Regions from separate parts of the Salimicrobium salexigens genome, predicted to be linked through region 2. Evidence: predicted binding sites of a transcription regulator. Region 2 holds the regulator's gene; each other region holds the start of a gene.

Region 1 (3,892 bases), on a different contig from region 2:
ATCATAGATATTTCCAACTACATGAAGCAAGGAGACTAAACTTATGGAACGTATGGAAGAAATAATCGAACAAATTCTTCAGGGGAACAATATTGAAGACTACAAAAACGAAACAAAAGAGGAAATTCTTTCTACACTGTCGGTCTACCATGAAGAACTCCGTTTTCAGAACGAAGAGTTGAAACGGACAAATCATGAGTTGGTACTGGTAAAAGAAAATTATGAATCTTTGTTTTATGAAGCCCCTATTTCTTACCTGACTGTAGATGGTTCCTTTTCCATTACGGACTGCAACAGGAAAGCTTCCTCTCTCTTTGAAAACGAGGATCTGACAGGTTCAAAACTGTTTGAGTGGATCAGCGAAGATAGCCAGGATGCTTTTTATTTCCATACGAAACAACTCGAACATCAGAAGGATATACAGCCGATAGATATTACTCTGGACATAAACGGAAAAGAAAAACATGTGCATATGGAAAGTAACGTGATTAATAAAGGTGAGTATAGAATCGCCTGTATCGATCAGACAGAAAACGTCAATTACCAGAAACACATTGAACACCTTTCCATCCATGATGAAATGACAGGACTGTACAATCGTCGTTACTTCGAGAAAAAAGTTCAGGAAATGGATACATCCCAAAATTTCCCACTTGGATTTATACTGGGAGATATCAACGGTTTGAAACTTATCAATGATGCCTTCGGTCACCCCGAAGGGGACAACGTTGTAAAAAAAGTTTCCGAAGCGCTTTCGGAAAACACCAGAACGAATGATGAAGTATTCCGCATCGGAGGGGATGAATTCGCTATTATTCTCCCGAACACGTCCGAAAAAGAAGTGAAGGAAATACGTGCCCAGTTAGTGAAATCCTGTGTAATTGAAGGCGATAATAAATTATACATCACTACTTCTTTCGGTTCCTCTGTCAAAAAAATGGCCTTCCAGTCCACCGAGGAAGTTCTTCAATATGCAGAGAACCGGATGTATAGAAATAAACTGTTCCAGCGAAACAGCCATCGGACCAGCTATATCAACAGTATGATGGCCAGTCTTTTCGAAAAAGTCCCGCGTGAAGAAGCCCACTCCCAGCGTGTGAGCAGCCTGGCCGAAAAATTGGGTCAGGCTCTGGATCTTGATGAAACGAGACTATTGAACCTGAAGACGGCAGGAATGCTCCATGATATAGGGAAAATCACCATTGATCACTCTATTCTCAACAAGGATACTCCGCTAACTGCGGAAGAGAATGAACTCGTGCAGCGACATCCGGAAATTGGGCACCGGATATTGAATGCTTCCGAAGAGTTCGCGGATTTATCAATGATCGTACTCACCCACCATGAACATTATGACGGCCGTGGATATCCTCTTAACCTGGAAGGGGAAGACATTAAGTTAGAGGCCCGCATTATCCATATCTGCGAGGCGTATGATGCGATGGTCAGTGACCACCCTTATCACCCTGCTATTTCTAAAGAGGAAGCATTACAGGAGCTTAAAAAGTATTCCGGCAAGGAGTTCGACCCCAAACTTGTGGAACTGTTTATTGAAATCATGTCCTGAAGCTGAAACTTCAGGACATTTTTTCTGAAGAGGAGATCCATCGCTCCGTGTTTTTATGACGATAAAACCGTACATAACAATCCGGTGATGTCAGTGCTGACAAACATTGATTCTGTGTCTTTTCTTCCACCTTTTTGTCACATTATTCACAGGACCGACATTTTTTCGTGACAATTCATTCAACATACATGAACAATTTGTGAACTGTTGTCATATTCGTTGCGAAAGTCTGTATAAAGCCCCTATGATGGAAACACGCATTAACAGCAGTTAATTCAGAAAGGAGTCTGAACATGAAGAAACAGTGGCTATTTTCCGGTTTGCTTTTGTCTTTTTTACTTTTCCTGAGCGGATGCGAACCGTTAACTGTCTTTGATCCCATGGGACCACAGGCAGCACTATTAAAAGATATCATATGGATATCTATATGGACTATGCTATTCGTTGTTGTCGTGGTCTTCGTTATCTTAATATATATCCTGGTTAAATATCGCTCGACAAAAACACCATCTGACTACAGACCACCGATAGTGAAAGGGAACATCTGGGTGGAGATAACCACAATTGGTATTCCGGTATTGATCATCGTATTCCTTTCCTTCGTCTCTGTACAAAGCACATATGAAGCAGAAAGCGTGCCGAAACAGTTCAAAGATGAGGAGCCTATGGTAATTTATGCTGCTTCCTCCAACTGGAAATGGCATTTCAGTTATCCGGAAGAAGATATTGAGACTGTAAACTATCTTTTCCTTCCTACTGACCGCCCTGTAGAGTTCCGCTTATATTCTTTCGATGCCATTTCGAGTTTTTGGATTCCTCAATTGGCCGGTCAAAAATACGCTATGACAGGAATGATTACAACTCTGAATCTTGCCGCTACGGAAGAAGGAGAAATGCAGGGACGTAATGCCAACTTCTCCGGTGAAGGGTTCGCTGAACAGACCTTCAACGTGAGTGCTGTCTCCCAGAAAGAGTTCGATGAATGGGTGAAAGAAGTAAAAAATACTGCGGAACCTTTGGATGAAAAAACATTCAATAAACTGCTCGAACCCGGACATCTGGGCCAGAAAACCTTCAGCAGTACTCATCTTGATTTCAGCCCTCCTCCTGAGGAGCACGGGGAGATGAGCGAGGAAGAAATGAAGAAAGAAATGGAGCAAGAGCAGTCGGACCATTAAAAGAGAGGAGTCTTATGGATGGAGTTTTTTAAACAATTTGCCGTACCTAACCCAACTCCCACCATTTATTTATCTATGGTCGCAATCGGTCTTACACTGATTGCGGTCCTTGCCGGTATCACCTATTTCAAAAAGTGGGGATACTTGTGGAGTGAGTGGTTGACGACGGTTGACCATAAAAGAATAGGAATCATGTATTTGATTTCTGCACTGCTTATGCTTTTCAGGGGCGGAGTCGACGCGCTGATGATGCGTGCCCAAACTTCCATGCCCGGTAACGAACTATTAAGCGCAGCCGAATATAACGAAATATTCACCACCCACGGCGTTGTCATGATTTTCTTCATGGCCATGGCTTTTATTACAGCTTTAATGAACTTCGTCGTTCCTTTGCAAATCGGAGCGCGCGACGTTGCTTTCCCGAGACTGAACGCCCTCAGTTTCTGGTTGTATTTCATGGGAGCGATGCTTTTCAACCTGTCGTTCGTCATCGGGGGATCACCGAGCTCCGGTTGGACATCGTACTTCCCGCTCGCCGGTAACGAACTTTCCCCACACATCGGGACCAACTATTACATGATCGCGTTACAGATTGCCGGACTGGGTACGTTGATTACCGGTATTAACTTCATCGTTACGATTTTCAAAATGCGTGCCCCGGGCATGAAACTGATGAAAATGCCGCTTTTCACCTGGTCGGCGCTTATTACCAACCTGTTAATAACGTTTGCTTTCCCGGTACTGACAGTAGCTTTGGCTATGGGTACCATGGACCGTCTGTTCGGAACCCATTTCTTCACAATGGATAACGGAGGAATGGCGATGCTGTGGGCCAACTTCTTCTGGGTATGGGGTCACCCCGAAGTTTACATTCTGGTGCTCCCGGCTTTCGGTATATACAGTGAAGTTATTTCTACGTTCTCCAAACGGAACCTGTACGGCTATACATCCATGGTCGTCGCTATTGTCGTTATTTCGACCCTTGCTTTCCTCGTTTGGGTACACCACTTCTTTACGATGGGGCAGGGTGCTCTCGTAAACAGTATTTTCTCCATCACTACAATGGCCATCGCTATACCTACGGGTATTAAAATATTCAACTGGCTGTTCACGATGTGGAAAGGGAAAATTCAATTTACGGTGCCTA
Region 2 (3,892 bases):
TTCTTGATTTCACCCTGCTGTTTCTCGTACTGCTTCATTTCCTGTTCGAAGTCCGCTTCCTTCTGCTTCAGATAGTCGCTGTAGTTGCCGGTGTATTTCTTCACCCGCTGCAGGGCGACTTCGTATACAGTGTTTACGATTTTATCGAGAAAATAGCGGTCGTGGGAGACAATGACGACAGCACCCGGGTAGGAGGATAAATAGTTCTCGAGCCACGTGAGCGTGTCGATATCCAGGTGGTTCGTCGGCTCATCCAGAATGAGGACGTCCGGTTTCGTGAGCAGGTGTTTTCCGAGTGCCAGTCTCGTCTTCTGTCCGCCGCTCAGCGTAGTGATGGACTGGTCCCACATGGATTCGGGGAAACTGAGTCCCTGCAGTACGGCTTTCATGTCCGCTTCGTACCGGTACCCTCCGGCCATCTGGAATTCGTTCTGCCTGCGGTCGTATTCTTCGAGAAAGTCCTGGTATTCCTCCGGAGAAGCGAAATGATCGGGGTCCGCCATCTCACTTTCCATTTTTCTCAGTTTGTCTTCCATATTCTTCAGATGATCGAAAACGCGGGAGAACTCCTCCCAGATCGTTCCGTTCGACTCGAGTCCGCTATGCTGTTCCAGATAGCCGACGCTTGTCTCCTTGGACTGGAAAATGTTCCCCTCTTCATATCCCATCTCTCCGGCCATCACTTTAAGCAGGGTGGATTTCCCCGCTCCGTTTCTTCCGACGATGGCGATGCGGTCGTTTGTTTGTACTTCCAAATCGATATCGGATAAAATTAACTCAGCTCCAAAACGCTTCGTTAATTGATTCAGCTGCATTAGTATCATAATTTTTCACCTCGACTTATTTAGTGTATCTCATACAAAGCAGAAGGGGCAACAAAAGGTGCTAACTTTGTGAAATCCATCACGTTTTTTGATAAACTATAGAACAGGAGAAAGAAGGAGGAGGAGACATGGGTGATGAAATGAAGATCCCCCAGGCTACGGCGAAACGCCTGCCTTTATATTACCGGTTCATCAATAACTTATACTTACAGGGGAAACTGCGGGTCTCTTCAAAGGAACTGAGCGACGCGGTCAAAGTGGACTCTGCGACGATACGCCGGGATTTTTCTTATTTCGGAGCGCTCGGCAAAAAAGGCTACGGCTACAATGTGGAACATCTGCTGCAGTTTTTCAGAAGAACGCTCGACCAGGATGAGACGACCGAAGTCGCGCTGATCGGGGTAGGGAATCTCGGAACGGCGTTTCTGAACTACAACTTCATGAAAAACAACAACACGAAAATAGTGGTAGCTTTTGATGCGAACGACCGGCTCGTCGGCACGGAAATCGGCGGTGTGCCGGTCGCTCATATCGATGATCTGGAAGAAAAGATGGGAAACGTGTCGGTGGCCATTCTGACGGTCCCGTCCCAGGAAGCTCAGGGGATTACGGATCGGCTGGTGGAGCGGGGCGTGTCCGGGATTCTGAACTTTACACCGGCGCGAATTTCCGTTCCTCCTACCGTACGCGTGCATCACATCGATTTGTCTGTCGAACTGCAGTCACTTGCTTATTTTCTGAAGCATTATCCGCTGTAACCAACTACTCTATTGAGAGGTCCGGGGCTTCCCCCGGGCTTTTTATTATCGTTTCCTGGAAGAGTTTCTTTTCGTGAAACGCAGGGTATAGTCAATAATAATTCGATATTCGAAAGGTCAGGATAAACTATGGCGAAAATACCTGAAAAATGGCTGGTCGTCGTCTCCGTATTATTCGGGACGTTCACCGTCATTTTGAACAATAGTATGTTAAATCCGGTTCTGCCGCGCTTCATCGAAATATTCGATACGACTGCCGTGGGAGCCGGATGGATATTGACGATTTTCATGGTGTCGATGGGTATGACGATGCCGCTCACCGGCTATTTCGGAGACCGGTTCGGGAAGAAGAAAGTCTATCTCGTCGGTCTCACTCTGTTCCTCGTCGGTTCCACTTCCGGTTTCTTCAGCAGCTCCCTCGGCATGGTCATCGCTTCCCGGGCGATCCAGGGCTCTGCCGGGGGTCTTATGATGCCGATTGCGATGGCGCTTATATTCAACTCGTTCCCGAGAAACGAGCGGGGACTGGCCGTCGGAATTTACGGCGTTGCGGCCATGGTGGCGCCGGCAATCGGGCCGACCGTCGGCGGACTGCTCATCCAGGTGCTGGAGTGGCCGTGGCTGTTTGCGGTGAATATACCGTTCGGTCTCATCGGACTCCTATTGTCTGTGAAATTTCTGGAACAGACCGAGAGCGATCCGGAGAAACGGTTCGATCTCATCGGATTTCTGCTCGTCACTTCCGGAATCGGGGGGATACTGTTCGCCCTCGGACGGGGACGTACACCGGAGATTCTTTTTGAACCGCTGAACCTGGGTATTGTCGCAACCGGGCTGATTCTGATATTCGTGTTCGTCCGGTATGAAATACGTCAGGAACAGCCGCTTTTGAATCTGTCGGTGTTCAAAGTGCCGACGTACGCCATATCGATACTGATTACGTCGTCGGCTTCCATCGGTCTCTTCTCGGGCATTTTTCTGCTGCCGCTTCTCATACAGAACGTATACGGTCTGAACGAAGTATGGACGGGGCTCCTGTTCTTACCGGCGGCAGCTATGAGCGGGGTGTTTATGTCCTTCGGGGGGAGACTCCTTGATAAAAAAGGGCCGAAATATGTTCTTCCTCCGGGTCTTGCGATTATGGGGATTTCAACCGTCGGACTCGGGATGCTCGAGACGTCCAGTCCGTTCTGGTGGATTCTACTGCTGAATGCGATCCGCGGAGCCGGGATGGGCATGAGTAACATGCCGGCTACGACGACCGGGATGAACGCGATTCCTGATGAATACGTCGCCCAGGGGTCCGCCATGAACAACATTATCCGGCAGATCGCCTCTTCGCTCGGTATCGTTTTCTTCTCGATCTATTACGAAGTGCGCCGGGCTCAGATTGCTGTCGGTACGAACATGCAGGAAGCGACACTGCAGACGCTGAATGAAGCGTTCCTCGTCTCTTCTGCCGTACTGTTCATAGCTCTTCCGTTCGCATTCTTCATGAAAGGCGTACAGGATGATTAAGAATATACCTGCATAAGATGATTTCGCCAGCACGGCGGAGTCATCTTATTTTTTATGGAGAGAATTTCCATAAATCAGTTTTCGGATGGTGACTTTTAACTTGAAAAACTTCAATATTCTGTTACAATTATCTTAATATTTTGAACATACTAACCAGTAGGTATGATACAGACAATCTCTATATGGACACGCCCGGAACTCCCGGGTAAACAGGCAATAAATAATAGCGAAGGCGTGGGATACAACAATGAAAATCCATCTGCTGTGGAAAAAGGAGGAAATCGAGGAACAGCACATAAACGGGAATAAAATCGCCGTCGTATTCGATGTACTGCTGGCTACATCAACGATAGCTTCTTGTCTTGCCTCCGGGGCTGAACGGATCGTCCCCGTGCTGGACACGAAGGAAGCGTTCCGTGTGAAGGAGAAGCTGAATACTCCGATTGAAGATATACTGCTTGCCGGAGAAACAGACGGTCTGCCTGTGGAGGGTTTCATAAATCCGCTCCCCTCCATTCTGAATAGCCAGGTCGCCGGGAAAACAATCATTTTATCAACGACAAACGGTACAGTCGCAATCCGTAAGGCCGCACCTGCGAAGAAAGTATATACCGCCTCTCTCCTGAACGGGGAGGCGGTAGGGAAGCGGATAGCCGACACACATGATAACGAAACTATCGTGGCGATCTGTTCCGGATCAAGGAACAATTTCTGCATGGAAGACTACTACGGCGCCGGTTATTTCATCCACTGCCTTATAAGAGAGATGGATGACGCTGAATTGACGGACAG
Region 3 (3,892 bases), on a different contig from region 2:
CCCATTTCGAAGCACGGGACCAGGCCAAAAAGCAGGAAAAGAAACCGAAGCCGGAACCGAAAAAGCGTGGACGCAAATCCAAGGCCGAGCGTGACCAATGGCTGAAAGAAAAACGGGAACGGGAAGCTGATCTCCCTCTTTACGAAAAAACGATCGAGGACCAGCGCACTGCTTCGGCCTCTGCCTTGATGAGCCAGGCTCCTCTGGAGCCGGCGTGGGGCATCAAGAAAAACAGCGAAGGGAAGAATGTGTTCTGGTTCGGATATAAAGGCCACATCGCTGTGGGGACGCAGAGCCAGTACATCCTTTTATCGCTGATGACGTCCGGAAATCTGAATGACGGGAAGGCAGCTATTCCCTTGCTGAAGAATCTCCCGGAGGACCGGAACCTGCCGTTACGGTACGGGACCTTCGATGCCGGATATGATTATCGTCCGATCTATCATCAGCTGGATGACGTGGGACTCTACGCAGTGATCGCCTATAACCGCAGGAACGAGAAGGAGATGATAGGATTCAATGAGCACTTCGCTCCCACCTGCGTCCGGGAACACTCCTACCGTTATGACAGCTATGATGAGACATACGATACCTTGAAATATACAGCGCCTAAAGAATGTAACGAATGCCCGCTTCAGTATGAAGGGGTATGTCAGAAAGTGTATAAGATCAAACGGACCCAGAATCTTCGCAAGTATAGCGCCCCGGCCCGAGGGTCCCAAAAATGGAACAGCATCTACAAACGTCGCACCGCTGTGGAACGAGTCATCGGCTACCTGAAAGGATACTTTATGTTGAATAATGTCCGGCAACGGACGGGACCGAAAGCGAAGATGCATTTCCAGCTAGTCACGCTGGTTTATAATGCATCAAAGTTAGCCGTGGACCGGTTAACCAGCACGATGGATCAGAAGATCACCGCTTCCTAAATTTTTAAAAATAGAAGGGCAAAGAATTCTGGAGGTCTGAACGTTTTTTAAGAAAGCAATTATGAAATTGATTCACGCTATTGAGTTAACCGTGGAAATGCTGGACAATGAACATGTGATAAATTTTACAAAGATAGAATCGAGGAGGATTTCACATGACTAAAGAAAATGTTAATCGAGTTGCACTTATAGGCGCAGGAGCCGTAGGAAGCAGTTACGCATTCTCCATGCTCAACCAGGCTGTCGCAGAAGAATTCGTCATCATCGACCTCAATGAAGACAAAGCTATGGGAGACGCGATGGATTTGAATCACGGGAAAGTATTCGCTCCCCATCCTACGAAAACATGGGCTGGTACGTATGCAGACTGTAAAGATGCGGATATCGTATGTATCAGTGCAGGTGCCAACCAACAGCCCGGAGAAACCAGGCTCGATCTTGTCAAAAAGAACCTTGCTATCTTTAAGAAAATCGTATCGGACGTTATGGCCAGCGGCTTCAACGGGATCTTCATGGTAGCGACGAACCCGGTGGATATCCTTACGTACGCAACGTGGAAATTCAGTGGCCTTCCTAAAGAAAAAGTCATCGGCAGCGGAACGATTCTTGATTCCAGCAGATTCCGCTATCTTCTCGGAGAGTATTTCGATGTTACCCCATCTAACATTCACGCCAACATCATCGGAGAACACGGGGACACGGAATTGCCGGTATGGAGTCATGCAACTGTAGGAGGCGTACCTATCCTTGAAATGGTAGACCGCTATGACAAATACCGCAAAGAGGATCTTGAAGAGATCTTCGTCAATGTACGTGATGCTGCCTATCATATCATCGAGAAAAAAGGTGCTACGTACTATGGCATCGCTATGGGGCTCACCCGTATGACGAAAGCCATCCTCAATAACGAAAATGTCATTTTGACCGTGAGTGCTTACCTCGACGGCGAATACGGAACCGAAGATGTATACATGGGTGTTCCGGCAATCGTGAACCGGGAAGGCATCCGTGATGTAGTCGAAGTAAGCCTGAATGAAAAAGAGCAGGAACAGTTCAACCATAGCGCAACCGTACTGAAGGGTATCCTTACCTCCAACTTCGAACACTGATAAACGTCTAAATTCACCTTAGAAAGGAGCGATGCCTTATGTGGTTACAACAGTATGATCCGTTCGGAAACGTGTTCATCAGTTCCATTCTTGCAGCTTTGCCGATCTTCTTCTTCTTTCTGGCACTGACACGGTTAAAAATGAAAGGGATCCTGGCTGCTTTCCTTACCCTGATCCTCAGTATTTTCGTAGCTGTTCTGTTTTTCGATATGCCGATAGCAAAAGCCATTTCCGCTTCTTTGCACGGAATCGCCAACGGCCTGTGGCCGATCGGCTACATCGTCATCATGGCGGTCTGGTTATACAAAATCGCTGTTCATACAGGGAAGTTCACCGTAATCCGTTCGAGTATCGCTTCCATTTCCCATGACCAGCGACTGCAGTTATTGCTGATCGGTTTCAGTTTCAACGCCTTCCTCGAAGGGGCGGCAGGCTTCGGGGTGCCGATCGCCATCAGTGCTGCTCTGCTCGTGGAACTTGGTTTCCGTCCTCTGAAAGCCGCGGCACTATGTCTGATCGCCAATGCGGCTTCCGGAGCATTCGGGGCTATCGGTGTCCCCGTGATTGTAGGAGCGCAGATGGGGAATCTGGAAACGATGGAACTGTCGAGAACACTCGTTTATATTTTGCCGATGATTTCATTCATCATTCCATTTTTACTCGTGTTTATTCTTAACGGCATCAAAGGGGTGAGAGAAACATTACCTGCCTTACTCGTAGTAAGCGGAATCTATACAGGGACTCAGATCTTCACGATTCTCTTCCTCGGCCCTGAGCTTGCGAACATTCTGGCTGCTTTACTGAGCATGGGCGGCCTTGCCCTGTTCTTAAGAAAATGGCAACCGAAGCACATACACCGGGAAGAGAACGCACCAGCAGTCCAGCAGGGAGAAACCTACACCATCAAAGAGATCATCAAAGCCTGGTCTCCTTTCTATATTCTGACTGCGACCATCACTCTGTGGAGCCTGCCTGCGTTCAAAGCTCTGTTCAGCGCGGGCGGGGTTCTGGAATGGACGACCGCTTACTTACCGGTCCCTTTCCTCCACCAGGAGATACAGAAAGCACCGCCGATCGCAGCCGACGTCACAGCGCTGGATGCCCTGTTCAAACTGGATCTGTTATCTGCAACAGGTACGGCGATTCTGGTGGCTGTCCTGCTTACCGGATGGTTCAGCTCTGCCATCACTCTGCCTGAAGGTATGAAGTCGTTGAAGCTCACCGTCAAAGAACTATGGATTCCGGTTCTGACGATCTGTTTCGTCATGGCTTTCGCCAATCTTTCGAACTTCGCCGGACTCAGCTCTACCATCGGGCTCGCTCTGGCGAAGACCGGAGATCTGTTTCCGCTGTTCAGCCCGATTCTTGGGTGGATCGGAGTCTTCATCACCGGGTCTGTCGTCAGCAACAACGCATTGTTCGGGCATTTGCAGGTCGTTACGGCGAATCAGATCATGACCGACCCTTCCCTGTTACTGGCAGCCAATACAGCAGGTGGCGTCATGGCTAAACTGATTTCCCCTCAATCCATCGCTATTGCGACCGCAGCGGTCAAGGAAACGGGGCATGAGTCCGAACTGTTTCAGATGACGTTGAAATACAGTCTGGGGTTGCTTGTCATCGTCTGTCTTACAACGTTCCTGTTATCATTAGCCGGTATTTGATACAGAACGGATATAACAAAGAAGCCGCATCGTTCTCTTCTTCAGAGCGACGCGGCTTCTTTTTCTCATTTCAGTTGTCGGCTATACAAACCGAGCGGTGCCACCTGTCTACATAATCGCTTACTCACGGAAAACTTCGACTCATACGTTTTTCATCAGGCTGAGTGTTTGTGCCTTTATTCCGACAAAC
Region 4 (3,892 bases), on a different contig from region 2:
CAACATTTATTATTGCTCATCGGATTTCCTCTATTAAACATGCTGACGAAATTCTGTTGCTCGACAGGGGCAGAGTAGTGGAAAGAGGGGGACATGAAGACCTGCTTGTGAACAACGGAATATACCGGAGAATCTATGATATCCAGTATAAAGACAGGGATAAAATATTTAAAGTTTATCGCCAGTAAGAAAGGAGGATATTAATGGCACGTAATAAAAAGCATCTGGAAAGGTTTCAGTATACCCAGGATCATGCTATAGAGAAACCGTTCAATTGGAAACAATTGCTGCGTCTTCTGAAGTACTTGCGTCCTTATACGAAAAAACTGCTGCCTATAGCAATTACGGCTATGCTCGTCTCCACGTTAGTCCGTATGTTCGTACCTGTCCTTATCGGTAGTGTAGCCATTGACAGCGCTATAGCGGATAAGGATGTCCCTTTTCTGACCTGGCTCGTTATAGGCATCTCTCTTATGTATCTAATCAGTTACGCCGGGAACAATCTTCGTATAAAATACGTGAATATACTGGGACAAAACGTCATCTATGATTTGAGGAGGCACTTATTCACTCACGTACAGCGGCTTTCTCACCGATTCTTCGATACAAAATCAGCCGGATCGATTCTAGTCAGGATTATGAATGATATTAACTCGTTGCAGGAGTTGTTTACGAACGGAATCATTAACGTACTGATGGATATCGTTCTGCTTACAGGCATTGTGGTGCTTTTATTCGCGTTGAGTCCTAAACTTGCTATTGCAATTCTTATTGTGCTTCCGCTAATGTTTTATATTTCCACAAAACTGAGAAGGAACATCCGCAGGTCCTGGCAGACAGTCAGAATCGAGCAGTCCAAGCTGAACTCGCATTTAAATGAAAGTCTGCAGGGAATGAGGATAACACAGGCATTTGCTCAGGAAAATGAAAATGCCGAATATTTTGAAGGAATAAATACAAGTAATTTCAATGCCTGGAAAGAAGCTTCGAGGAAGAGCGCCATGTTCCGTCCATTCGTTGAAATGAGTAATGCCATAGGAACGGTTATACTGCTCGCATACGGTGCTTACTTAATTCTCGAAGGAGATGTCACTGTAGGAACGTTCGTAACCTTCTCTATCTATCTCGGTATGTTCTGGGAACCTATATCAAGACTCGGTCAGATGTACAATCAGTTGCTGATGGCAATGGCAGCGTCAGAGAGGATATTCGAGTTCCTGGATGAACAGCCGAACGTAAAAGAAAAGGAAGATGCGGTCGAATTGAAGAGCATGAATGGCCATATTGAGTTTGACCGCGTAAAATTCGCCTATGATGCTGAGAGGATAGCCATTCCTGACTTATCTCTTGAGATAAAACAGGGTGAGACGGTTGCTCTCGTGGGACACACCGGTTCCGGTAAGTCTACAATCGCAAATCTGATCAGCAGATTTTATGATCCTACTGAAGGAGAAGTGAGAATAGACGGAATCGATCTGCGCGATGCGAAAATCGACAGCATCCGCTCCCGGATCAGTGTTGTACTTCAGGATACCTTCATTTTCTCGGGGGATATTATGGAAAATATCCGGTTCGGAAGGCCGGAGGCAAGTGATGAAGAAGTGAAAGAGGCTGCCCGGGTGGTGGGAGCGGATGAGTTCATTGATCGGCTCCCTCACGGATACAGGACGGAAGTAGAAGAGCGGGGCAATATTTTATCGGCAGGGGAGAGACAGCTGCTTTCTTTCGCCAGAGCTCTCCTTGCTGATCCGAGTATTCTCATTCTTGACGAAGCTACGTCAAGTATCGATACGGAAACAGAAATGAAAATCCAGGAAGCACTGAACAGACTTTTAAAGAACCGTACAGCTATTATGATAGCTCACCGCCTGTCCACTATCAGAGAAGCCGATAAAATCTTTGTACTGGAGAATGGGAAGGTTCTGGAGCACGGATCTCATGAGGAACTGATGGAAAAAGAAGGGGAATATTATGAGTTGGTAAAATCCCAGTTTCAAATGCTTGATGCTACCTGACCTGCCGTTATTGCGGCAGGTCTTTTGACTAAGCAAAGCTTAAAAAATGCGGGCATGCCCTCTGCTCCCACTACTGCTTTTACTCTACCGGGCGGCTTCGGACACTGAATGTTAACAAAGTTCTTTTTCACTTAAATGACACAGGTTTATGAGTAGACACGTTTCCTCAGGGTAAGGTATTATAGTTGGTAACAGGATATTGTGAAATAAGTCACAAATTTGTCAAAACCTGATACGGATCAAACTGTAATCAGTTATCTAAGAGGGGGAAATAAAATGATTGAATTGGATTCTGTCATGCTGAGCCGGATGCTTACGGCAATGACGCTGATTTTTCACATTATTTTCGCTACAGTCGGCGTAGGAGTTCCGGTCATGATCTCCATAGCCGAACTCATCGGAATAAGGAAAAAAGATAAATATTATTCGTTAATGGCGAAAAGATGGGCGAGAGGCTTCACGATAATCGTGGCAGTAGGCGTGGTTACCGGTACGGCTATAGGTCTGCAGCTCTCTCTGCTGTGGCCGAGTTTTATGCAGCTGGCCGGTAAAGTGATTGCCCTGCCGCTGTTTATGGAAACTTTTGCTTTCTTCTTTGAAGCTATTTTCCTCGGGGCATATCTCTATACGTGGGACCGCTTTAAGAATCCTATGACTCACTGGTGGCTCTCCATCCCCATTATAATTGGCGGAACGCTGTCCGCATTCTTCATTACGACAGTGAACGCCTTTATGAATACACCTGCAGGGTTCGATGTGGAGGATGGAGTAATCAACGCGATAAACCCGCTAGCAGCAATGTTCAACCCTGCGACTCCAACGAAGGTCTTTCACGTAGTGTCATCAGCCTATATGACTTCAGCAGCGATTCTTGCGACGATAGCTGCTGTAACGTATCTCGTGAAACGAGATCAGGAATATGCGAAACGCGCGCTGAAGCTGACAGTTACAGCCACACTTGTTTTCTCGATCTCCACGGCTGTGGCCGGAGATTTATCTGCAAAATTTCTGGCAGAACATCAGCCGGAGAAACTCGCAGCAGGGGAATGGCATTTCGAAACTGAAGAAGGTGCGGACCTCGTGCTTTTCGGTACCCTGAATGACGATAATGAGATCACCGGAGAGATACGATTACCGAAAGCCTTGAGCTTTTTGGCTTACGGAAATTTCGATGCGGAAGTGACAGGACTTGATAAAATTCCTGACGACGAAGAACCGCCGTTGTTTATTCACTATTTCTTCGACCTGATGGTATCGATAGGAATGTTTGTGCTTCTGATATCCGGGTTGTATGTACTGATGACCTACGTCAAGAAATGGAACCCGCACAATAAGCTGATGCTCTGGGCGCTGACTACGATCGGTCCTTTATCCATGCTTGCTATTGAATTTGGGTGGGTGTACGCCGAAATCGGACGGCAGCCCTGGATTATGAGAGGGTTTATGAAAGTGGCCGAAGGGGCTACTACATCTCCGAACGTGGGAGCTATGTTCCTGCTGTTTTTCCTTCTTTATTTTGTTCTTGGCATCGGTACTCTTGTAGTTCTGCGTAAAATGTTCAAAGATCACCCTGCGGAAGTGGAACTTGAACATCTTTATACGGAAGTCGGCAAAGGAGGGGAGCGATAATGGGATACGAATATATAGGTATCACAGTTTTATGGGTGTTTCTGTACGGATATCTGATTGTAGCTTCCGTTGATTTCGGAGCAGGCTTTTTTGCTTATTACGCAAGAAGAACGAACAAAGATCATATTATGAATAAACTGATTTCCAGGTATCTATCACCTGTCTGGGAAGTGACGAACGTTTTCTTCGTCTTTTTCTTCGTAGGGCTCGTCGGCTTCTTTCCGGATATGGCTTACTATTTCGGACAG

Evidence for each region. Region 2 encodes Rex, which represses fermentation and respiration genes when NADH is low (regulators of the CRP and FNR family bind a similar motif). Its sites were predicted from a motif close to TTGTGAAATATTTCACAA; they were not measured.
Region 1: a site for Rex is predicted at 1,702-1,719, ahead of qoxA (cytochrome aa3 quinol oxidase subunit II). Genes of this name have one in related genera too.
Region 3: a site for Rex is predicted at 1,043-1,060, ahead of BW931_RS13065 (L-lactate dehydrogenase). Genes of this name have one in related genera too.
Region 4: a site for Rex is predicted at 2,215-2,232, ahead of BW931_RS02165 (cytochrome ubiquinol oxidase subunit I). Genes of this name have one in related genera too.

The regions. Positions count from the first base shown of each region.
Region 1 covers NZ_FTOK01000001.1:153,538-157,429, reverse strand. Annotated here, with positions in the region: gene BW931_RS00860 (CheR family methyltransferase) at 1-39, shown strand, start outside; gene BW931_RS00855 (HD domain-containing phosphohydrolase) at 44-1,567, shown strand; gene qoxA (cytochrome aa3 quinol oxidase subunit II) at 1,861-2,745, shown strand; gene qoxB (cytochrome aa3 quinol oxidase subunit I) at 2,764-3,892, shown strand, end outside.
Region 2 covers NZ_FTOK01000015.1:6,679-10,570, forward strand. Annotated here, with positions in the region: gene BW931_RS12605 (ABC-F family ATP-binding cassette domain-containing protein) at 1-824, opposite strand, end outside; gene BW931_RS12610 (redox-sensing transcriptional repressor Rex) at 953-1,582, shown strand; gene BW931_RS12615 (MDR family MFS transporter) at 1,712-3,100, shown strand; gene BW931_RS12620 (2-phosphosulfolactate phosphatase) at 3,348-3,892, shown strand, end outside.
Region 3 covers NZ_FTOK01000020.1:1,390-5,281, reverse strand. Annotated here, with positions in the region: gene BW931_RS13070 (IS5/IS1182 family transposase) at 1-929, shown strand, start outside; gene BW931_RS13065 (L-lactate dehydrogenase) at 1,085-2,038, shown strand; gene BW931_RS13060 (L-lactate permease) at 2,077-3,702, shown strand; gene BW931_RS13800 (metal ABC transporter solute-binding protein, Zn/Mn family) at 3,879-3,892, opposite strand, start outside.
Region 4 covers NZ_FTOK01000001.1:429,207-433,098, forward strand. Annotated here, with positions in the region: gene BW931_RS02155 (ABC transporter ATP-binding protein) at 1-188, shown strand, start outside; gene BW931_RS02160 (ABC transporter ATP-binding protein) at 204-2,015, shown strand; gene BW931_RS02165 (cytochrome ubiquinol oxidase subunit I) at 2,292-3,644, shown strand; gene BW931_RS02170 (cytochrome d ubiquinol oxidase subunit II) at 3,644-3,892, shown strand, end outside.